Regions from separate parts of the Thalassotalea insulae genome, predicted to be linked through region 1. Evidence: predicted binding sites of a transcription regulator. Region 1 holds the regulator's gene; the other holds the start of a gene.
The links. The regulator sigma-54, encoded in region 1, starts transcription at its own class of promoters, with help from an activator protein. The targets are predictions, from matches to a motif close to GTTGGCACGNNNNTNGNNT.
Positions count from the first base shown of each region.

Region 2: the regulator sigma-54 is predicted to act here: its motif matches at 7,923-7,941, upstream of QQK06_RS14385 (EF-hand domain-containing protein).

Region 1 is NZ_BSST01000001.1:1,377,401-1,389,471, forward strand. Features, by position in the region: gene mlaE (lipid asymmetry maintenance ABC transporter permease subunit MlaE) at 1-696, opposite strand, end outside; gene mlaF (phospholipid ABC transporter ATP-binding protein MlaF) at 693-1,496, opposite strand; gene QQK06_RS06310 (calcium/sodium antiporter) at 1,815-2,798, shown strand; gene QQK06_RS06315 (KpsF/GutQ family sugar-phosphate isomerase) at 2,806-3,771, shown strand; gene kdsC (3-deoxy-manno-octulosonate-8-phosphatase KdsC) at 3,771-4,319, shown strand; gene lptC (LPS export ABC transporter periplasmic protein LptC) at 4,316-4,882, shown strand; gene lptA (lipopolysaccharide transport periplasmic protein LptA) at 4,848-5,372, shown strand; gene lptB (LPS export ABC transporter ATP-binding protein) at 5,369-6,100, shown strand; gene QQK06_RS06340 (RNA polymerase factor sigma-54) at 6,157-7,662, shown strand; gene hpf (ribosome hibernation promoting factor) at 7,685-7,972, shown strand; gene ptsN (PTS IIA-like nitrogen regulatory protein PtsN) at 8,005-8,457, shown strand; gene rapZ (RNase adapter RapZ) at 8,483-9,337, shown strand; gene QQK06_RS06360 (HPr family phosphocarrier protein) at 9,352-9,630, shown strand; gene mgtE (magnesium transporter) at 9,819-11,180, shown strand; gene pmbA (metalloprotease PmbA) at 11,230-12,071, opposite strand, start outside.
Region 2 is NZ_BSST01000001.1:3,176,457-3,188,527, reverse strand. Features, by position in the region: gene QQK06_RS14420 (P-II family nitrogen regulator) at 1-20, shown strand, start outside; gene QQK06_RS14415 (CBS domain-containing protein) at 17-430, shown strand; gene QQK06_RS14410 (glutathione S-transferase family protein) at 501-1,139, shown strand; gene QQK06_RS14405 (winged helix-turn-helix domain-containing protein) at 1,273-2,493, shown strand; gene QQK06_RS14400 (sensor histidine kinase) at 2,508-4,088, opposite strand; gene lhpI (bifunctional Delta(1)-pyrroline-2-carboxylate/Delta(1)-piperideine-2-carboxylate reductase) at 4,250-5,182, opposite strand; gene QQK06_RS14390 (MATE family efflux transporter) at 5,592-7,016, shown strand; gene QQK06_RS14385 (EF-hand domain-containing protein) at 7,601-7,819, opposite strand; gene QQK06_RS14380 (parallel beta-helix domain-containing protein) at 8,225-9,772, opposite strand; gene QQK06_RS14375 (cytochrome-c peroxidase) at 9,774-10,997, opposite strand; gene QQK06_RS14370 (c-type cytochrome) at 11,009-11,632, opposite strand; gene QQK06_RS14365 (AraC family transcriptional regulator) at 11,794-12,071, opposite strand, start outside.

The DNA.
Region 1 (12,071 bases):
GCTGATACCTTCAGAGGTTGCTTCACAATCATATCCCTTATAAACCGCAATCCAAGTAACGACAAAGGCAAAAACCACACTTTTTATCACCCCATTTAAAACATCATCTTGAAATGAGACTTGTGACTGCATCACCGACCAAAAGGTGCCACTATCAACGCCAAGCCAGTCGACACCAACTAAATGCGCCCCTAAAATTCCTACCGCAGAAAATATCGCCGCCAGCAAGGGTAAAGAGATAAAACCCGCCCAAAAACGTGGCGCTATCACTCGACGCAATGGATCAACGGCCATCATTTCTAAGCTGGATAACTGCTCTGTTGCTTTCATTAAACCAATTTCTGCCGTTAATGCTGAACCAGCACGTCCAGCAAATAATAGCGCAGCAACCACAGGTCCAAGTTCGCGCAATAACGACAAGGCTACCATTGGACCAAGGCTTGCTTCAGCACCATAACCGACCAAAATAGTATAGCCTTGAAGCGCCAGCACCATACCAATAAAAGTACCGGAAACGATAATAATAATGAGCGATAAAACCCCAACGGAATATAATTGATTAATCAGCAGCGGTATGCCTTTACGAGGGTTAGGCATATGTAGCAATGCCGACATTAACATCAAGATCGCTCGTCCTAACGCACTGGTACGCTCGATTACTTTACGCCCTAACAAAGTCAACGAATTTACTATCATGCGTTTTTACCTAATAATTCATCTTGATATGGAGCTGATTTGAAATGAAACGGTACCGGACCATCCGCTTCACCTTTTACAAACTGCTGCACTAGTGGCGACTCTTGCTGCGTAATTTGTTCAGGCGTTCCCTGACCAATAATCTTCTGTTCCGCAATAATATAGATATAATCAGCGATACTCATCACTTCAGGGACATCATGAGAAACAACAACCGAAGTTAATCCTAATGCATCGTTCAACGCTTTAATCAAACGGACAATCACCCCCATCGATATTGGATCCTGACCAGCAAAAGGCTCATCGTATAAAATAAGTTCAGGATCTAAAGCGATTGCTCTTGCCAACGCTGCACGACGTGCCATACCGCCGGATAATTCACTCGGCTTTAAAAACCTGGCACCACGTAATCCCACAGCTTCCAGTTTCATTAATACCATTTTTTCAATCAAAGCTTCCGAAAGTTGTGAATGTTCACGCATCGGAAAGGCAATATTGTCGTACACCGACATATCGGTAAATAAAGCGCCACTTTGAAAAAGCATACTCATGCGTTTTCTCGCCTCATAAAGCGCCTGACGAGATAGTGTAGGAATATCTTGACCATCAAAAAGTATTCGACCAGATTCTGGCTTTAACTGACCACCAATTAAACGCAGCAAGGTAGTTTTACCTATACCACTTGGTCCCATAATCGCCGTCACTTTTCCCTTCGGGATGGTTAAACTAATATCATCATAAATGATACGTTCATCCCGTTTAAACGTCATATTTTGAATATCAACCAGAATTTCTGACATGTTTATTTTAGATCGCCGCGTTTAACTATTGTTTACAAAGAGCGAATTCTACCCTAGCAGCACCCAGACTTCATCCGAAATTAACAACTTATTATGTTTAAAATACGTAAGAAAACGTGTAAAAACGTAAAAAAGTGTAAGTTGGCAAAATATCACACCTATTGCATCGTTCACATACCACCTACTGATAGACCTGATAATTAGGAAATATTTTCTCGTTCACCATTAAAAACTATCATTCTTTAACATTTTTTGATTTTCCCCTTTTTTTTTCATCCACAACCAGCGACAATTCAGCCTCAATATTCGGAGTATTTAATGTTTGTTCAAATATTAATCTTACTAGTTTCATTAGTTACCTTAGTGTGGAGTGCTGACAAATTTGTCTTTGGTGCTTCTTCACTTGCCAGAAATGTCGGTATATCACCGATGATCATCGGTTTGACCATAGTCGCTATGGGCTCATCGGCGCCGGAAATGATGATTGCCGCCACGGCTTCATTGAACGACAATCCCAATACCGCTATAGGTAATGCTATTGGCTCCAATATTACTAATATTGCACTAGTATTAGGGATCACCGCACTACTACATCCACTTTCCGTTTCATCAAGCACGGTCAAACGCGAAATTCCGCTAATTTTGGCAATTACCGCATTAGCTTACTGGATGCTTGCCGATCACAATTTTAGTTTCACTGAAGGTTTAGTGTTACTTACCGGTTTCTTTGTTTATATTTTTACCTTGCTGTTCATCACCTTAAAACGAGCAAAAGAGCACAAAATAGACGACGCAATGATCATCGAGGCAGAGCTGGAGCTACCTGAGGCAGTTAGTACCCCTTCCGCTGTGCTCTGGCTAGTCATAGGTATAATATTACTGCCATTAAGTGCCAGCTACTTGGTTGATGCTTCTGTTTTTATCGCAAAAGCATTTGGTATTAGCGATTTAGTGATCGGTTTAACCGTTATCGCTATCGGCACAAGTTTACCTGAACTTGCCGCCAGTATTATGAGTATTGTCAAAAAAGAAGACGATCTGGCCTTAGGCAATATTATTGGCTCCAACATTTTTAATATTTTGGCGGTCTTATCACTCGCTGGCGTTATTGCACCTGGTGAAATAGACCAAGATGCCTCAGTACGCGATGCTCCTTACATGCTTGGTGTCACCTTTCTCCTATTTATTCTGTGTTTTAGTCGTCGATTTGGCAATTTCAGGATCACCCGCTTTAAAGGGTTATTATTGTTGCTGACATTTATCGCCTATCAACTGCTATTATTTAGTCAATTAAAGAACTAATAACGCTATGAAAAATTTTAAGCAATTAGCTAAACAAGTGATCACAATTGAGCAACAAGCCATTGCTGAACTCGCACAATTTATTGATGATGGTTTTGAACTAGCCTGCCAGCTAATGTTCAATTGTCAGGGGCGAGTTATCGTTATTGGCATGGGTAAATCTGGACACGTTGGCGGCAAAATAGCAGCAACATTAGCCAGTACCGGAACCCCTGCTTTTTTTGTTCATCCTGGAGAAGCCAGCCATGGCGATCTCGGCATGATCACTGCCAACGATGTGGTATTAACCATCTCAAACTCAGGTGAAACAGGTGAAGTACTGGCGATCATTCCGGTGATCAAACGTATTGGCGCAAAATTAATCGCCATGAGCAGTAATCCAAAATCGACTTTAGCAAAGTTGGCAGATACCCATGTCTGTATTAAGGTTTCTCAAGAAGCCTGCCCGTTAGGACTCGCACCGACGTCCAGCACTACAGCAACGTTAGTCATGGGAGATGCGTTAGCGGTGGCTTTACTCAACGCCAAAGAATTCACCGCCGATGACTTTGCCCTTTCTCATCCAGGCGGCAGCCTAGGTAAACGTTTGTTATTACGTTTGCAAGACATAATGCATGAAGGTGAACGCTTACCTTTGGTAACTGCGCAAGCAAAAATTAAAGAAGCATTAGTAGAGATGTCACTCAAAGGTTTGGGCATGACCGCAGTAGTTAATGACAACAACGAGCTGATCGGCCTCTTTACTGACGGTGATTTACGCCGGATATTGGATGAAAAAATTGATATTCATCAAGATGAAATAGCCTCGGTAATGACGAAGAACCCGACAGTAGCAAATAAGAATATGCTCGCTGCTCAGGCATTAAAAATTATGGAAGATAAAAAAATTAACGGTTTAATCATCACTGATGAAAATAATCAACCGATCGGTGCAATGAATATGCATGATTTACTCAAATCAGGAGTACTTTAATGGCACAGACCTTATATGGTGAAGTTGCAGATAACATTATTGCCAAAGCTAAAAAAATTAAACTCTTTGTCTGCGATATCGACGGCGTGTTTTCTGATGGTCGCATTTACTTAGGTAATAATGGTGAAGAACTCAAAGCATTTCATACCAAAGATGGTTACGGCATTAAAGCCTTAGGTGCTAGTGGCGTCGATGTAGCCGTGATCACAGGCAGACAATCTAACATTGTACAAACCCGAATGAGCGCATTAAATGTTAAACACATAGTGCAAGGAGAAGAAAATAAACTGCCAGCACTACAAAACATTATGATAAAACTGAAGCTCTCAGCAGAACAGGTTGCCTATATTGGTGACGACATGCCTGACTTTTCCTGTATGGAATTTGTAGGCTTAAGTATCGCGGTTAGTGATGCACACCCTGCCATATTATCGTGCGCCGACTACACCACTGTTACCCGAGGTGGCTTTGGTGCTGTACGAGAAAGCTGTGATCTGATCATGCAAAGTCAGGATAGTTTACAATATGCCTCAGGCGCCAGTATATGAATAAAACCAATACGCTGGCACTCCTATTTTTCCTCGCTTCTATTATCGCCTATAGCATCATAGAATGGCATCGAACTAGCGTTGGTGAAGATACGTTCATAGAAGATGACATTACGCCGGATTTTATCGCTGAATCACTAAATAGCGAAACTTTTAACCCTCAAGGAGAGTTATCCTATATTATCGATGCAGCTCGAATGGAACATTATGCCAGTTTAGCGGTCACACACTTTGAGTTCCCTAAATATACCTTATATCCAAACAATAGCGATTCTCCATGGAAAATAACTGCAAATGAAGGCACACTTTACAATAACAATAGGGTAAAATTGGAAAATCGAGTCACACTCGTTGCAACAGATAACACTAGTTTAATTCAGGAAATTAATGGAAAATATTTAGAATTGGACTTAAAAACAAATATTATTAGCTCAAACAATAAGATAGAGATTAAAGGAAAAGATTTCTTGATGACAGGCTCAGGGCTGATAGTTGACTTAAACACTAAACAAGTAACACTAACAAACCATGAAAAAACCATTTATCAACATCATCAGAAATAGCTTACTCAGTTTCGGTGTTTTTCTAGGATTAGTGAATCAAGCCTACGCAGAAAAATCGGATCTTAAGCAAGAAATTAAAATTGATGCCGCTCGTCAGGCAGCAGATCTCAAAAATAAAATCTTCAGTTATATTGATGATGTTGTCATCACTCAAGGTTCTTTGATAATTGAAGCTGATCTAGTGCAAGTACTAACTGAAGCGAAAACCGACAATAAAACCTATATTGCCAAAGGCGATCCCGCCACATTTAAACAAACATTAGAAGATGGTACGCCTATTTATCTGCAAGCCAATGAAATCAAATATCAACCAGGTAAAAATACCGTTATTATTTCCGGTAATGCCGAGTTACGTCAGGAAGGCAGTAAAGTCAGTAGTAGCATTATTACTTATAACTTTCTGACCGAACAAGTACTGGCAAATAGTGACAGCAACGAACGCGTTCAAACGGTATTACAGCCACAAGCTTTAGATAAGAAGAAAAAATGACTCGCGCTACTTTAATTGCTCAAAACCTTGCCAAATCCTATAAAGGTAGAAAAGTTGTCAAAAACGTTGGCATGAAAGTCAAAGAAGGGCAAATCGTTGGCTTACTAGGGCCAAATGGTGCCGGTAAAACCACGTCTTTTTATATGATAGTAGGTCTGGTTAACAATGACAGTGGCACTATTACCTTAAATGATGAAGATATTACTTTACTGCCAATGCATGAAAGAGCGCGTAAAGGCATAGGTTATTTACCTCAAGAAGCGTCAATCTTTCGTAAACTCACTGTCTATGAAAATATTATGGCGATTCTGCAAACCAGAAAAGAACTTTCTGAAGTGGAGCGGGAAGAACAACTCGAGCACCTGGTCGAAGAGTTTAATATTGGCCATATTACCGAAAATTTAGGCATGAGTCTTTCCGGTGGTGAACGACGCCGAGTTGAAATTGCCCGAGCATTAGCCGCAGAACCAAAATTTATTCTGTTAGATGAACCATTTGCCGGTGTCGACCCCATCTCAGTAGGAGATATAAAAAAAATTATTCTACACTTAAAGCAACGAGGCATTGGAATCTTAATCACAGACCACAATGTCAGAGAAACACTAGATGTTTGTGAGCATGCCTATATTGTCAGCCATGGCGAATTAATCGCCGAAGGCAATGCAGATCAAATTCTTGCTAATCAACAAGTAAGAGATGTATACCTTGGTGAGCAATTCACGCTATAGTTATGATATGCTCCAGAGAAGATAATGATAACAATTAACAGGAAATATATTCATTAATGCGCCCTAGTCTGCAGCTCCGAATTGGACAACAACTTACAATGACGCCACAATTGCAGCAAGCAATCAAACTGCTGCAATTATCCACATTGGATCTTCAACAGGAAATTCAGGAAGCGTTAGAAAGCAATCCTTTACTAGAGGTCGATGAATCAACTCCAAACAATCAGGAATCGCAGCCCGATCATTTAGAAGAAGCTTTTTCCGCCACAAGTTCATCACCAAACAATGACTCATCCGATGGTAGTGAAGATTCAACACCTACTGCAGATGAAATCAGCACTACAGAAGCCATGGATAAATCGGATATCCCGGAAGAATTAAATATTGATACTACCTGGGACGAATCTTTTAGTGCCGGTGTATCTAGTTCAGGCGTAGGCGTTGCTTCTGAAGATTATACTTACCAAGGTGAAACCACAGATTCCATTCAAGATCATCTGCGCTGGCAAATGGAACTTACACCTTTTAGTGAAACAGATTTAGCCATTGCCACGGCTATTATTGACGCCATCGATGATGCTGGTTACTTAACGGTAACGGCAGAAGACATTTTAGAATCTCTTGGCCATGAAGGCGTAGAATTAGACGAAGTGGAAGCCGTACTCAAGCGCATTAACATGTTTGATCCCGTTGGTGTCGGTGCTCGCTCGATCCCTGAGTGCTTATTGATCCAACTGAATCAGTTTGATAAAAGTACGCCTTGGCTAGCAGAAAGCAAGCAGATCATTACTGAGCATATAGATTTATTAGGTAACCGTGATTATCGACAAATCATGCGTAAAACCCGCTTGAAAGAAGATCAATTGCGAGAAGTCATTAAACTCATTCAATCATTAGATCCTCGTCCTGGCGACAGTGTTATTAAAAGCGAAGAGCAATACGTTATTCCAGACGTCTCGGTCGAGAAGAAAAACGGTCGTTGGGTAGTTGAACTTAATCCAGATACAGCACCTAAACTTTCTGTTAATCAACAATATGCTTCAATGGCACGTTCAATGAAGTCATCCAGTGACAGCCAGTTTATTCGCTCTAACCTGCAGGAAGCGAAATGGTTTATTAAAAGTCTGGAGAGCAGAAACGATACCTTATTAAAAGTTTCCAATTGCATAGTACAACGTCAGCAAGGCTTTTTTGAACACGGCCCAGAAGCCATGCGCCCTATGGTACTAAATGACATTGCCGAAGCTGTTGATATGCATGAATCGACCATTTCCCGTGTAACTACCCAAAAATACATGCATACCCCAAGAGGGATTTTTGAACTGAAATATTTTTTCTCCAGCCATGTCAGTACCGAAAATGGCGGAGAGTGCTCTTCTACTGCAATTCGCGCGTTAATCAAAAAACTCGTGGCAGCAGAAATTCCAGCTAAGCCATTAAGCGATAGTAAAATGGCAGAATTATTAGCTGAACAAGGTATCAACGTTGCTCGTCGCACTATAGCCAAATATCGTGAATCTTTGTCTATTCCTCCGTCGAACCAACGTAAGAGTCTTCTTTAATTAACAATAAGGATTTAAGCTTATGCAAATTAATCTTGCCGGTCACCATGTAGAAATTACCGACTCATTACGCGAATCTGTTCATAGCAAGTTTGCAAAGCTAGAACGACATTTTGATCATATTAATAATGTCCATGTCGTGCTAACCGTAGAAAAACTAAATCAAATCGCCGAAGCAACCGTGCATTTAAACGGTAACGAAATACACGCTAAAGCTGAAAATGGTGACATGTATGTCTCTATTGATGCCTTAGTCAGTAAACTGGATAAACAAGTATTAAAATATAAGGGTAAGCTTAATCAGCACTAACCCATTCTTTATGTCAAATTCGAAAGAACCTTATGAATTTATCTGACATCATTACTCAGGACTGCACCATGTGTGCAGTTCCTGCTACTAGCAAAAAGAAAATGCTAGAAACGCTGTGTGAAAAAGCAGCAGCCTCCAACACTCACTACAACACTTATCAGTTACTTGAAAGTTTATTGGTCAGAGAGAAAATGGGCTCAACCGGCATAGGTAACGGTATTGCGATTCCACATGGACGATTACCACACGGAGAGCAAGTGATTGCTATCGTGGCAACATCAGCAAATCCCATTGCCTTTGACGCCATAGATAACCGCCCGGTCGACATTTTTATCGCGCTATTTGTACCTGAAGAACATTGCCAGCAACACCTATCGACATTACAAAGTATTGCAAAAATCTTTAGTAATAAACAGGTATGCAAACAGGCAAGAAAGTGTCAAAGTAATGCCGAATTATATCAGTTAATCAAAGACAACTGTTAACACGGCTAAAAGGAAATCAATATTAATGAAACTCACGATTGTCAGTGGCCGTTCTGGCTCTGGTAAAACTGTAGCTCTTCGCGTTCTAGAAGATTTAGGTTACTACTGCGTTGACAACATTCCAGTAAATTTACTGCCAGCATTAACTCATACGGTGATCAACGACTATGAAACAGTCGCAGTAAGCCTTGATGTTCGCAACCTGCCGGCAGAACCAAGTGATGTTTCAGAGATCATAGATTATCTCCCTAGTGCCGTAGAACTAAGTATCGTTTACTTAGATGCGGATGATAGCGACCTGATCAGACGATTCAGTGAAACGCGCCGACTACATCCGCTGATCAAACAAAATATCGCTCTTGATCAAGCTATTTCGCTGGAGAAAAAGCTTTTAGAGCCAATAGCCAGCCGCGCCAATTTATACATTAATACCAGCCAGTTAACACCACACCAGCTAGCAGATTTAATTCGCGAACGCATTTTGGGTAAAACCACAGGAAACATGGTAGTGGTATTTGAGTCATTCGGCTATAAGCACGGCATCCCTAAAGACGCTGACTTTGTTTTTGATGCGCGCTTTCTTCCCAACCCTTTTTGGGAAAAAGACCTCAAGCCATATACCGGCTTAGATAAACCAGTACAGGACTTTCTTGCCAGCCAGCCAATAGTGACTAAATTTATCTGGCAAATCAATAGCTTTATGATGACTTGGCTACCACATTTAGAGCGAAATAATCGCAGTTATATTACTATCGCTATCGGCTGTACTGGTGGTAAACACCGCTCTGTATACATAGCAGAATTGCTCGCAGCCAACCTGAAAAAAGATCGCAAAGATGTTCAGGCCCGTCACCGAGATTTACAAGTCAAAAGTACCTGATGTAAGGCAAGTAAATGACAAAACGCTTACAACAATCATTAACTATCTCGAATAAACTTGGTTTGCACGCCAGAGCCGCCACTAAACTAGCCCAATTGAGCCAAAAATTTGATGCCAAAGTCATCATTGAACTAGATAATAACCAAGCAGAAGCTACCAGTATTATGGGCTTAATGCTATTAGCCGGCGGACAAGGGAAAACGGTTACTATCATCACCGAAGGCCAGGATGCCGAACAAGCATTAGCCGACGTCTGTCAATTATTCACCGATAAATTTGATGAAGGTGAATAATTTTAGCACCGACAATCAGCTTCAAGATAAAACTTTTCAGATAAACTAATAAAAAAGCTGATAAAACCAGTAAGTTGAGATAGACTTACACTCACTGGGCAACCAATAATTATTCGACGAGTTTCGTAATTTCGGCCCAGTTTTTCAATTTTCGAATTTCGTTTTATAACGGCACAGGATAGCAATATATGCCGGAAATTTCAGAGCAAGAATACAGCCAACAACGCCTACAACAAGTCAATGAAGCACTTGGTAGCGGTATGTTTGTCTATGTTCGTAAGTTATTACAAAACATGCCCGCCTATGATCTCGCTCTGATCTTAGAATCTTCCCCGACAAAAAGCCGTACTATCTTATGGCAACTCATCGATCACGATCATCATGGTGAAGTCTTAGAAGAACTGAATGAAGAAGTTCGTAAAGGCATACTGAAAAATATTCGTCCGGAAAAACTAGCCGCTGTTGCCGAAGGCATGGATGTCGATGATCTGGCAGAAGTATTACGTACCTTGCCAGACAGTGTTTATCGGGAAGTGCTAAACTCGATGGACTCTCAGGACAGAAGTCGGGTAGAAACCGCGTTATCTTATGAAGAAGATACCGCCGGTGGTATCATGAATACCGATACCATGACTATCAGACCAGATGTCACCGTTGATGTGGTATTACGTTATTTACGCCTTAAAGGCGAACTACCGGAAGCTACAGATTCATTTTATGTCGTCGATCGTCAAGATCACTTTATCGGTGCGGTTTCACTGACCGCAATAGTAACCAGCAAGCCAGAAGAAGTTATTTCCAGCTTAATCGACGAAGAAATCACCGCTATCAATGTCGAGATGCCAGAAACCGAAGTCGCACAGCTATTTGAACGTTACGACTGGGTCTCTGCGCCGGTTATCGATGAAGAAAAACACTTACTCGGCCGTATTACTATTGATGATGTCGTTGATATTATTCGGGAAGAAGCAGAACACTCGATGATGAGTATGGCGGGTCTAGATGACGAAGCCGATACCTTCGCACCGATAGTAAAAAGTACTCAACAGCGCTCAATCTGGCTAGGTGTCAACCTAGTTACCGCCTTAATGGCGGTTGCCGTTTCCAGCATGTTTGAAGAAATTCTTGGTCAGTTAGCCATTCTCGCGATTTTAAATACTCTGGTACCCAGTATGGGCGGCGTAGCTGGCAATCAAACATTAACTCTGGTGATCCGCGGTATTGCTTTGGGTCACGTCGGCGAAAGTAACTCAAAAGCATTACTTTATAAAGAATTAGCGGTTGGTTTTCTCAACGGTATTATCTGGGCGTTATTAATCGCTACCGTGGTCGCGCTATGGAAGCAAGATATGGTGTTAGGTGGGGTCATTGCCTTTGCCATGCTAATGAATTTAACTGCGGCGGGTATTGCTGGAGTTAGTATTCCATTAATCTTAAAGAAAATGGATATAGATCCAGCGCTTGCTGGTAGCGTAATTTTAACCACTATTACTGATGTCGTCGGTATTTTTGCTTTTCTTGGCACCGCCACTTTATTTTTAGGAACTTAACAAATACTTGCGCTAAGTTCCTGTAACAAGCAAGCTAGAATATACTAAGTTAATTACCAGCAATCTGCATTTGATCAACAATAATAGAGCCGGTACGAATACTGCCTTTGACGTCAGTATCACTACCAACAGCAACAATATTTTTGAACATATCCGCTAAGTTACCTGCAATAGTTACTTCTGAGACCGGATAAGCAATCTCACCATTTTCCACCCAAAAACCTGCAGCTCCGCGAGAGTAGTCACCATTAACAACATTAACCCCTTGCCCCATAAGTTCGGTCACCAATAAACCAGTACCTAACTGTTTTAGCATCTGTTGAAAATCACCGCCGTTTGCTGATACCTGCCAATTATGAATACCACCAGCATGACCTGTAGTTGTCATACCCAGTTTTCGCGCGGAATAGCTGGTTAAAAGGTAAGTTTCCAACACACCCGCTTTAATAATATCGCGGTCGACTGTGGCAACACCTTCATTATCAAACGAACTACTCGCTAATGCCTTTTTAATATGCGGTTGTTCTTCAATAGTTAAAAACTCAGGAAATATCGGTTGTCCTAACGCATCGAGTAAAAACGATGATTTTCGATATAAATTGCCACCGCTGATCGCCGCAATAAAATGGCCCCAAAAGGTATTCGCAATATCAGCACGAAACATTACTGGTACCTTAGCAGTAGCTATTTTTCTTGCATGCAAACGAGAAATCGCTTCGTTAGCAGCGTTTATACCAACCTGTTGTGGCTGCTCCAGTAAGTTAAAATCCCGATTAATAGTGTAAGCATAATCCCGCTGCATATCTTCATTTTCACTGGCTATCATCACACAGCTTAAGGTATGACGAGAGCTTGGGTAACCAACCAATTGTCCATGGCTATTGCCATAAA
Region 2 (12,071 bases), 1.8 Mb from region 1:
AAGTTGAGGAAGAATTATGAGCCAGATAACAGTTCAGGTTAAAGATGCAATGGCGACAGATTGTTATCAATTTGCCGACGGTATGCTCACAGTATTAGAGGGCATCAAACTGGCACAACAACACAAAGTCAAAGCGTTAATTATCAATAAGCGCAACGAAAATGACGAATACGGTATGGTAATGCTCGCCGATATTGCCAAACAAGTGATTGCCAAAAATCGCTCACCAGAGCGAGTAAACCTCTATGAAATTATGGCAAAACCTATCCTAACTGTGCCATCAAACATGGAAGTGCGTTATTGCGCAAGGCTATTTGAACGCTTTGGTATTCATACTGCGCCAGTGATGGATAATCATAAAATTATCGGCATGGTTGATTATACCGATATGGTGTTATCACATGTTACAGATGAGAAAATAAGCCTTTGAGTTGCTATAGATTGCAGATAAAAGCCTTAACAGGCATAGTAGCTATTTAGGCAAAATAAAAGGAATTATCATGAGTGTCACAGAATCCAAACAATGCGAGCTGATCTTTTATACCAATCCAGCATCTCGCGGTCAGATTGCCCGATGGATGTTAGAAGAGGTTGGAGTTGAATACCGCCAGATACTGCTTGATTATGATCAAAATATGAAGGCCGATGAGTACTTAGCCATTAACCCTATGGGTAAAGTACCAGCGATCAGTCACAATGGAAAAATAGTAACTGAATGTGCGGCCATTTGCGCTTATCTCGCTGATGCTTATCCAGAACAAGGCTTAGCGCCAAAGTTAAATGAAAGAGCTGATTACTACCGCTGGCTGTTTTTTACTTCAGGCCCTGTAGAAGCGGCTATTATCGACAAAGCCCGCAATATCGATATTCCTGATGAACACAAACGTATGGTCGGATACGCTGGTTACCAGCAAACCGTAGAGGTGCTAGCCCAAGCGGTATCTGCAAATCCTTATGTTGCAGGTCAACACTTTAGTGCTGCCGATGTCTATGTCGGTTCTCACGTTATTTGGGGCATAGAGTTTGGCAGCTTACCCAAACGGCCTGAGTTTGAGGATTATGCCGCTAAGCTCAAAACGCGCGCGGCCTATCTCGCTGCCAAAGAAATCGACGCGAAATTGATGAGTGAGCAAGGCTAAGCTTTTATCTTACAATCTCGAAAGGGTCGAAGACATTAAAACCTCTTATGACCCTTTTTTATTACCGATAATGCTACCTACAATTTCCCCGCTATTTTTACTAAATATTGATTAACAACAGAATAAAGCGAGTTTGAAAACAATTAATATTAAACACCCAAAAGACTTAGCACGTTTACGTCGTATTGCCTTAACAGCGCAAGGTTTGCTACAAACTCAGCCTTTTGGCCGAGGTTTAGCTGGAACCCGTAAAGCGATCAATCATTTAGGTTATGTCCAGCTGGATACAGTTTCAGTGGTTGAGCGCGCCCATCACCATGTACTCTACGCCAGAGTCCCTAATTTTAAGCCTGAGATGTTAGACCAGCTGCTGATTAGCCAAGATATTTTTGAATATTGGGCTCATGCCGCCGCTTTTCTGCCAATCGACGAATTTCGCTTCACTTTACCTTACAAACAAGCGATTAAAAGCGGCCAAACGCATTGGTATAAAAATCAAGACCGCAAGCTGATGAATGAATTGCTCGCTCGCATCCGCAGCGATGGCCCGTTGCGCTCGCGAGATCTTGAATCAAATACCTCAAACCGTGCTGGCTGGTGGGATTGGAAGCCGGCAAAAAAAGCACTAGAACAATTATATATGGAAGGCGATTTGATGGTTTGTGATCGTCAGGGCTTTCAGAAAACCTACGACCTTACCGAACGAGTTTTACCGCCGAAGGTAAATACGACCATGCCAGAGATCGAAGAGTTTGCCGAGCACGTTATTAACAAACAAATACGTTGTCATGGTTTTGCCACGCTTAAAGGGTTGACCTATAACGAATCTCGCAACACTAAGCTGCGAAAGGCGGTAAATACATTAATTAACGAGTACTTACTGGCTGGGAAATTAGAACAAATTCAGTTAAACAATGGCGAAGCGTTTGTCATAGAAGCGGAATCATTTGATCGCCGAATGCCCCGCGTCGCTAATCGCATGCAGATACTGTCACCATTTGACAATAGTGTTATTCAGCGCGAGCGGCTAAAAACAGTCTTTGATTACGATTATAAAATAGAGTGTTATACCCCTGAAGCGAAACGACAATATGGCTATTTTTGTCTGCCGCTGCTTTATCGTGACCAGTTTATTGGTCGAATGGATTGTAAGGCGCATCGAAAAATAAAACAGCTAGAAATCAAGTCGCTGCATTTTGAACCACACAGTTATCATCAAGATAACGTGATCAGTGCTTTTATAGCAGCCATTAAACCATTTATGCAGTTTCAACAATGTAACTCAGTATCTTTAACGAAAGTTCAGCCACAACATTTAGCTCAAGGCATTAATGAAGCGCTAAAAACTTTATAGTAATTACCAGCAAATTACACTTCAGATAATTTTTTAGGATTTTTCGCTTGTTCAATCGGTACTTTTACCTGAAAACTACAACCAACTTTGGTATCTAAGCATTTGATGGTGCCGCCTAATTTAGCATTCACTAGGTTATAAACAATGTTCATCCCTAGACCTGATCCCCCTTGACCGCGTTTAGTGGTAACAAAAGGATCAAAAATACGCTTTTTAATATCTTCACTGAGGCCGATGCCATTATCGCTATATAGTAAGGTTAGATAACCATTACTGGCGGTAAAAGTAATATTGATCTCACCTTCATCCCGACCTTCAAAACCATGAACATGAGAATTGGTCATAAAGTTGGTTAGGATTTGGTTCCAAGCACTAGGATATGTCACTAGGTTCAAATCTTTATCAACCGAGAGGTTAATGGTGTAGTTTCGTCTTTTAAATAAGGTTTTTACGGTATTAACCACATCATTGACGTGTTGAGCCAAATTAATATTAAGCTCAGGATCGGTATGTTGCTCAACCGCCACTGATTTAAAACCGCGAATTAATTCCACCGCTTTATTCAGACTACGCTCAATAATTTCCTGATATTCCACTAACAAGGATAAAGTCGAGGTTAATTGTGATTTAGTTAGATTTTCCTGCTCAACTGCGCGACTTAAATCAAACACTTTTTCCTTAAGGGCAGTGATCGACGTAACGCAGATGCCTAATGGTGTGTTAACTTCATGTGCAACACCGGCCACCAGTTGCCCCAGCGATGCCATTTTTTCCGACTGCACGAGTTGATCTTTCGCCAGCGTTAAATCATCGAGCGATTGTTGTAACTGTTGATTGCTGGCAGCGAGTTTTGCCGTTCGGTCATAGACTTTAATTTCCAGCTCACCGTTAAGGTTGATCAACGCATTTTCTGCTTCTTCGAGTTTCACTATGTCATTTTTTAACGCTAAGCGCATTTTATTAATCGCATCGACTAATTCATCGAGTTCATCTTTTTTCTTACTACGATTAGTAAGCACAAGAGGCTCGTTGAGGTTTTCCGTTTTAACGTTCTGAGAATAGCTGGTGATATGATAAATATGCCGAGTGATCAGCCAATGCACAATAAACATAATAAACAAGGCAACAATAAAGATTTTAATAAACTCGGAAGTGACAATAAAACCCGCTTGTTGCTGAATATTTTGATAAATATCCTGATAATCAGCAGCGATATGAATTACACCAATATCGTTTTCACCATAAAAGATTGGATACTCCACCACCTTTTTCGCAACGATATCGGCATTACCATACTGGTAAACTTTACCAAAACCTGTAGTGATCTTAACGTATCGAATATCCGGGAGTTTAACTATGCCTTGAATTTGCTGTTGTACCAGCGGTTCGTTAAAGTCCCATAAACTAGTAGAAATTGATTGAATATAACTCGACTCAATATTATCAAAACGCTGATTGAGCCGAGTAATATCTTTTTGGTAAGCAACATAAACCTGTATCGCGGTAGAGGCGACAGAAAGAATTGAGCTACATAAAATAATATAAACTAATACGCGCCGACTTAATTTATTGTTAAATGAGGCCGCTGTATTCATTTATTTTTTCCCTAATGCTTCAGTACCTTAATTAAAATAGCCAAAGCCGATAATGTCAATTAAATACTGGCTGCTCTTACAAACTGTTAACAAAAATCCTAAAGCTAATCAGCAACTAATGCTGAACAGGAATATGCATTGTCATTTAACTAAAATGGCTACTACAGCTTGCTATATACCATTTTCGCCGCTGCTAAATCTTCTAAGGCATGACCAACAGATTTAAATACCGTAATATCACCTTGCTCACGTTCAATGACATATTCTTTCCGAGATAAGGCAAACAGGTCTGCCTTTATCGCCTCTTTGGTTAGTACCCCAGTAGCTAATGGTATCGCGATATCACCTGTTTCTCGTAGCGCCCCTTCAAAATTATCAACAAAGACTCTAGCCTTTGTCAGACAGCTATCGTCCATTTCCCGCATATCAGGACGATAAGCGCCAACCATATCAAGATGTTGTCCTGGCACTAACCAATCACCAAAAATAAGCGGCTGCTGACTTAATGTCGCACAAGAAATAATATCGGCTTGAGCTATATGTGTTTCAAGGTCATCAATTGCCTCTACTTCAATAGCTAAATGGGCCACTTGCTGACATATTTGCTGAGCTTTTGCTAAGCTTCGCCCCCATACCAGCACCTTAGTAATAGGACGAACACTGGCATGTGCAGCAATTAGCTGGGGTGCCAATGTACCGGTCCCGACCATAAGTAAGGTTGAACTATCAGGTCGAGATAAAAAGCGTGAGGCTAATGCCGACGCTGCTGCAGTACGTTTAGCCGTTAATGATGGCGCATCTAATGTTGTCTTTAACGAGCCGGTATCGACATCAAATAACAAATAAATACCTTGTATAGAAGGTAACTGCTTTTTACTGTTCTCTGGCGCAACTGTGACAAGTTTTACTCCAGCTAAATCACCGGCCTGCCACGCTGGCATCATTAATAAAGTGGTTTCTCGCGCCGCTTTAGGGTTTTCCATATCAAAATGTAATCGAGGCGGCACACTAATATCTTGGGTAAATGCCTGCTCAATGGCGTCTACTAATGCTGGAAAGGTGAGGATTTGATTGATTTGTTCAGCCGGGATCATTATACACCTGCAATTCGCTTAAAACCCTCATTATTGCATAATGTATACAAAAGTAAATCATCTATTATGCTTGACTTTTAACTCGATGGCTGAGATATTTTTGCTTCTACTAGCCTCTTGGAGCGAGACAATGAACAATTCAACTCTACAACATACTGTTATCGCTGATATTGTATCCACAAGGATAGGCTGTTAAGCTCGTTTTAGCTGTCATTTCCAGTAACGAGTCTTTCTAAATCCCAAGTCATATTTGCGTAGTTAGGGTATAACTCCTTAACTCACTGCCATTTGTTACTTCCCCTATCCTATTATTCAATTCAACGTTATTAATTATTCCAGCGCTTGGAATTTAAGTTTTATACTCGAATTTTTGCCAAAAAAATTTGATTAATAATAAGGTTTTATTATTTTGACAACTCAAGAAAAAAATACTCAATTACCAACGAGTAAACTTGGTATTCGCCAGCTATTTAAACTGGCACTAAAAGGTAATCATCAAGACTTAACCTCAGGTTCTATTGGCGTAGCAGCATTTTTGCTCGCAGTACCTATGGTATTAGAAATGTTAATGGAATCGATATTTGCAATAACAGATATCTTTTTCGTTTCTGGGCTTGGCGCTCAAGCTGTTGCCGTGGTTGGTTTAACCGAAGCCGTGCTCACACTACTTTATGCCGTTGCCATAGGTTTTAGTATGGCAGTAACGGCAACCGTTGCCCGTCGTTACGGTGAAAAGAATACAGAACAGGCTAATGTCGTTGCAGGACAAACCCTCTGGATAGGGCTGGCAGTAGCCTTACTAGTTGGCATAGTTGGGCTTAATTTTGCGGAAGATATTCTCGCGTTAATGGGCGGAGATCAAGCCTTAATAACCGCGGGAAAGGACTACACCACAATAATGCTCACCGGTTCTATTACCATTTTGTATCTGTTTTTGCTTAATGCAATATTTAGAGGCGCTGGAGATGCTTCTGTTGCTATGCGCTCGCTATGGCTGGCTAACGGTATTAATATCGTGCTCGATCCGCTGTTAATTTATGGTATCGGCCCATTTCCAGAAATGGGCTTAACTGGTGCCGCAGTAGCAACCACTATTGGTCGGGGGACAGGCGTCCTCTATCAATTAAGCTACTTATTTGGCATTAAAGGTCGCATTCAACTTGCCTGGCAACATTTAGCATTAAATGCAGCTATTTGTCTGAATTTGATCAAGCTGTCATTTGGCGGTGTAGTGCAATTTTTAATTGCTACCGCCAGCTGGATTGCCTTAGTACGTATTGTCTCAACCTTTGGCAGTGAAGCTGTCGCCGGCTATACCATAGCGATAAGAGTGTTTATGTTCGCCATTTTACCAGCTTGGGGCTTAAGCAATGCAGTAGCGACATTAGTTGGGCAAAACTTAGGGGCAAACCAACCGGATAGAGCGGAACAATCGGTATGGCGTATTGCTAAATACAATATTTATTTTTTATTAGCAGTTGCAGTGCTATTTATTCTAATACCAACGCAAATTATCGGTTTATTTACCTCTGAAGCCAAAGTGCTAGCTTATGGAGTAGATTGCTTGCGTTATATTAGCTATGGCAATGGTTTCTTCGCTTTAGGGATGATCTTAGTGCAGGCATTTAACGGCGCTGGTGATACCATGACGCCAACTCGGATCAACTTTATTTGCTATTGGCTAATTCAGATACCGCTGGCTTATGGCTTGGCAAAATGGCTGGAATTAGGACCAACCGGCGTCTTTATATCGGTTACCCTGGCACAATTAGTGTTTGCTTTTATCGGCTGGCGGGTGTTTAACAAAGGCCACTGGAAGTTAAAAACAGTATAGCGAGTATTTATATGGATAAAGGCTTGGGAAAACCTGAGCTTTTATCTAAATAACTGATTAAGATTCATCACAAGAAAACTCAAAAACGTTTAATTCTGCTAACACCGCTGCGACTTTCCATAAAATAATAGCTTTGCCTACAAGGATGGAAGTACTTAGGGCTTTTCTGGAGCATAAAACCATGCCTATAAGCCTTTTGATTCTTGCTAAATAACCAAATTTTTAATAGGAAATTGATAATTAATCAACTCATTACGTCAAATAAAAAAGCTGCCTTTAAGTAACTAAACCTAAAAACAGCCAAAAACTATCTAACCTGTCACCATTGGTTGGGGATTACAAATAACAGGTTAAATACTATTTACTAAATTAACCTCAAGCTTGCATAAGCAATAGCGGGATATCAAACTAAACAACAGCTATCGTTATTTTACATTTGCAAATGATATTTTTATTTAAATTCAAAGCATTATGAAGTAATAATAGCCCCCTATCTACTTCAATATCGCCAAGAATTTAGTCAAAATAACAACTAAACACGCATGACTTATCCAAAGCCGAGGTTAAATAGTAAAACTTAATGACTAGCCTTCAAAACCAGCAAACTCTTCCTTGCTTAACTCGCCATCAGCATTGGTATCAAGTTTTTTAAACTGCTCTGCTAATGCTGAATTCTTTTGTGCTTCTGCTTGGCTAATAGCACCATTGCCATCTGCGTCTAAACTACTAAAATCTGAACCTGCATATACATTTACTGACGCTAGCATAAATACTGCTGATAATGTCATCGCTAAATTTTTCATATTTTTTCCTCTCACTTAATACTTAAAATCAAATTGTTTTAATTCAGCCCAAGATTAATGATTAACCAATCGCTAGTATTTCTTGGTGCTTTCGTAATAGGTAAATCAACTTTGGTGCCAACAATTAAAAACAACTAATAATCAACAGGTTACATACTAAGAAGAACAATACAGTAAGAAACAAGCACAATAAGTGTCGCTATTAGACAACATGAATAAACACTATTAAGAAAAGATTAATAATTTCATTAACTTATACTGTTGCTTATTAGAGACAGTGAATAAAGATAACGAGCTATAACCATAGACTTTAACGTAATACGCTAAAAAAAGAGCACCATCAGAGGAAGAGTAAATAGGTGAACAACAGCCATTACGCTACTATTCACCTTATTTTATTTTTGCTTAGCGTGTGACACTAAGCATATGTTTTGCAGCTGCCAAACGTGTTTTTTCGTCAAGGTAATTTTGTGGCGGCATTTCCGGGTAATCTTCGCGCTTCTTGCTTGGATTGGCAATATAATCAGCAATTCCTTGTGGGTTATCCATATACAGCGCCTGAATAATTTGTACCGGCGGTCCTATCATACGGCCAGTATAGGTATGGCAACCAGCACAAATACCATTGTAGACCACACTACCACGCTCAGCCGGATCTATCACCCGCGGAGCGACAGGTTCATCCAGTAAATAACTCAACAACTCATCGGTATTAGTAAACGCACATTCTTGCCATTTATTCACACCGGCAGAAGTATAACGGTGACGATTAATAATACAGCTGTCTTCACTGGCTCCAACCCGAATAATATCTGCATTTCCTTGTTTAAATTCGGTCAGCAACAAGGCCTTAACCTCATCAATGCTATCATAACCATTGTTATACATGACGTTATCTAAGATCATCACCCGATCCGGTTTAGGATCAGATTCAGGATCTATCGTAGTATTTGGCGCATTATCATGATCTGTGATCAAAATACCGGCGGTTTTATTATTGGCGATAATATTATCTTCCACCACCACATCATCAGCAGCCATGATCAAAATACCGGTACCAGCCGGAATTCCGCTGACAGTTGAACCTGGTGCGCCAAAGTTTTTATGATTATTACCAACAATAAAATTATTTCGAATAATGACATCAAAGGTCGTTTTAATCGGTAGGCCCGGAGTAATAAAGGCTAAGATCCCACCCGTATTATTGTGAACATTGTTGTTTTCAACAATCGCATGACGAGAGTTTTCAATTTCGATGCCGGCAACGCTGTCGAAAACATCATTGTGAGCAACATGAATGTTATCACTCATCCCAACATAAATTGCCGCATCTTCAATACCGGAAACAATGTTATATTCCACCACACCATTTTTACCCAGTTGCGGGAAAATACCATACACACCCGTATCAACAATCAGGTTATTACGAATTTCAAAGTTATTACCTGCCTGCCCCATAATGGCATTGCCTTTATAGTTAGTGATCTCTAAATTTTCCACGATAAAGTTATTGCCTGAATATAAAATCGCATCATTTAATTGCTTTTTACCATCGAGCACCGCACGTTTTCCTTGCTCAATCACTCCAATAATACTGATGTTATCTTTATCGATATAAACCGTTTCATGATATCTGCCCGGCATCACCTGAATCGTATCGCCAGGCTGAGCGTTTTGCACTGCCGCCATAATAGATTCACCATCGTTGACCACGTGGGTTTGACCCGCAATAGAACGATCCGCAACTTGGCTTTTATACCTAACTTGCTTACTTGGCTTAGCTTCTTGCCCGCTTGCATCACTATCTGACGACTGCTCATAGCCCCCGCCATAACTTGCCCCCTCCGAACTATTCGTTATCACTGGCGCTGCTACTTGCACACTGCCATAGTAACTTCCGCCAACAAAGGCAGCCACCACCAGTAGCGCTGCTACTATTTTTCCTGAACTCATATTAATCTCCGTGTTGCTCTGTTGCTTTATTATTGTCGTTAGTTGTTATTTGCTTATTATTAATGCTTTGCTGATAAGCCTGATCGATTGGTGCTAATCCTGACGGAACATGCTTCGGTATTTGTGGCGTTAAACTTTCATCGGTTAAGGTGGCAAGAAACTCAACGATCAGCTGCATTTCTTCATCGGTTAAATTAGGTTCAGCAATATGCCAATGTAGCAATAGTTCCTGATCTTCAGGCACAGCATTTCCCCGACCATCGTTATAAAATTTCACGGTATCAATCAGCTTGTTATAACGGCCAGAATGCATATAAGGGGCTGATTTAACGATATTTCGCAAAGTCGGCACCTTAAAGCCACCTTTCAATTGTGACACGTGATACGTGTTCTCGGCACCCATATCAAATGGTCGGCCTTCAGGTTCAGGTGTCCCAATAACGGCGATCTGGTTATTGGTAAATAACGGCGGTTGATGACATTCAGCGCAGCGGGCTACGAAAGAACGAAAAACATTTAGCCCGGCAATTTCTCTTTGACTAAGCGCCTGATGATAACCATGGGCATATCTGTCATAACGACTATTTAACGAGATCAGCGATGTTTGAAATGCCGCTAATGCGCGATACACCATGCCAAGCTCAATATCGCTTGCCTTTGGATAAGCTTGAGCAAACATAACTTGGTAATCCGGGTTATTGCGCAAAGTTGCTAATAACTGCTCCGGCGTATTGCCCATTTCCATCGCATCAAATAATGGTCCTTGAGCCTGCTGTTCCAGTGTTGCAGCCCGCGCATCCCAGAAAAATTTATCGAGAAAAGCGACGTTCCATAATGTCGGAGCAGAACGTGCAACCTTCTTTCCTGTGATACCGATACTACGATCGCGTGCATCACTGAAGCCTTTATCCGGCTGATGGCAACTGGCACAGGAAATGGTGCCGTCTTTCGAAAGTACTGGATCAAAAAATAGATAACGACCTAAGTCGATTTGCTCAGGGGTAAAGCCGTCTCGATGCGGTGGCAATGCGGTGCGGGTACCGCCTAAACCGCGTCCTTGTACTGAGGTATAAAATTGATATTGAGTAACCAGTCGGCAAATGCCCTGCTTAGTTAGTTCAAAACTTGGCGGACAATTATCCTTTAGCACAAAAGACTCGCTCTTTGTTTCAGCTGTTAATGAAACACCAGCGAAAAAGAGCAGTAGAAAAGATAGTACTTTCATATACTTACCTATTATTGCTGGACAGCAATATAATGCAAAATATCATCAAGTTCTTTACCTGACGTAGTTTTTGCCATCATTGCCATTTGCCGGCCGAGCTTATCTTTGGTGTGACTGCCACGAATATCACTAACAAAATTATTCATCTGCCGTTTAAGGTATTCCGGCAGCTGACCAGCTAATTTAGGCGCATTAAACGCTTCATTCCCCTGAGCCTGACCACCGTGGCAAGCACCACATTTTGCCTGATAATAACGACTGCCATTTTTAAGGTCGCCGCTTGATGCCGCTTGCTCAGACTTAACACTTTGCTGACTTAACGCTTGAGCAAGTGCCGGAACCTGGTTTGAAAAATCCAGTTGTTGACTCACCGCCACCATCTGCTGGCCAAGCGCATCCCTTTTATCTGCACCTCTTAGCCCGTTAGCAAAGTTATGCAATTGTCTAGTTAAATACGATGCAGACTGCCCGGCTAATACTGGTGCTTTTAATTGTGCATTACCCCGCCCGTTATCCCCATGACAAGCCACACACTGTTGATAAGTTTTTGGTAGCTCAACCGCTTCAAGCGTACCAGATACTAACAAGGTAAAGAAAAAAGCTAAGTAGCTATATTTGCGCTGAACATTACTCATAAATGAAATTCACCAAATAACTGATGATTTCACTATATAGCGCCTGAAAAGAATTGCTGACGAATTCCAGAAAAAAGCTGACGAATTATAAAATCAGCCGGTCACACAAGAAAACACCAGCCAAAAACTGAAGTAATTAACCAATAAAACAACAAGTTAAATTAAGGCTGCTGTAAATTTCTTTTTCGAAATTCTGTCGGTGTAATACCATGAGTAGCTTTAAATGCTTTATTAAATGAACTTAAACTGCGAAAGCCACTTTCTAATGCCAACGTTAATACCGGGGTTGATTGAAATGTTGGATCAGTTAACGCATCAGTAACTTCTTTAATGCGGTAATAATTGAGAAAATCATTAAAGTTGCGATAGTTTAATTTGCCGTTGATAAGGTTTCTTAATTTATATTCATGAATTGCCAGATGTTTTGCTAACCCCGCAA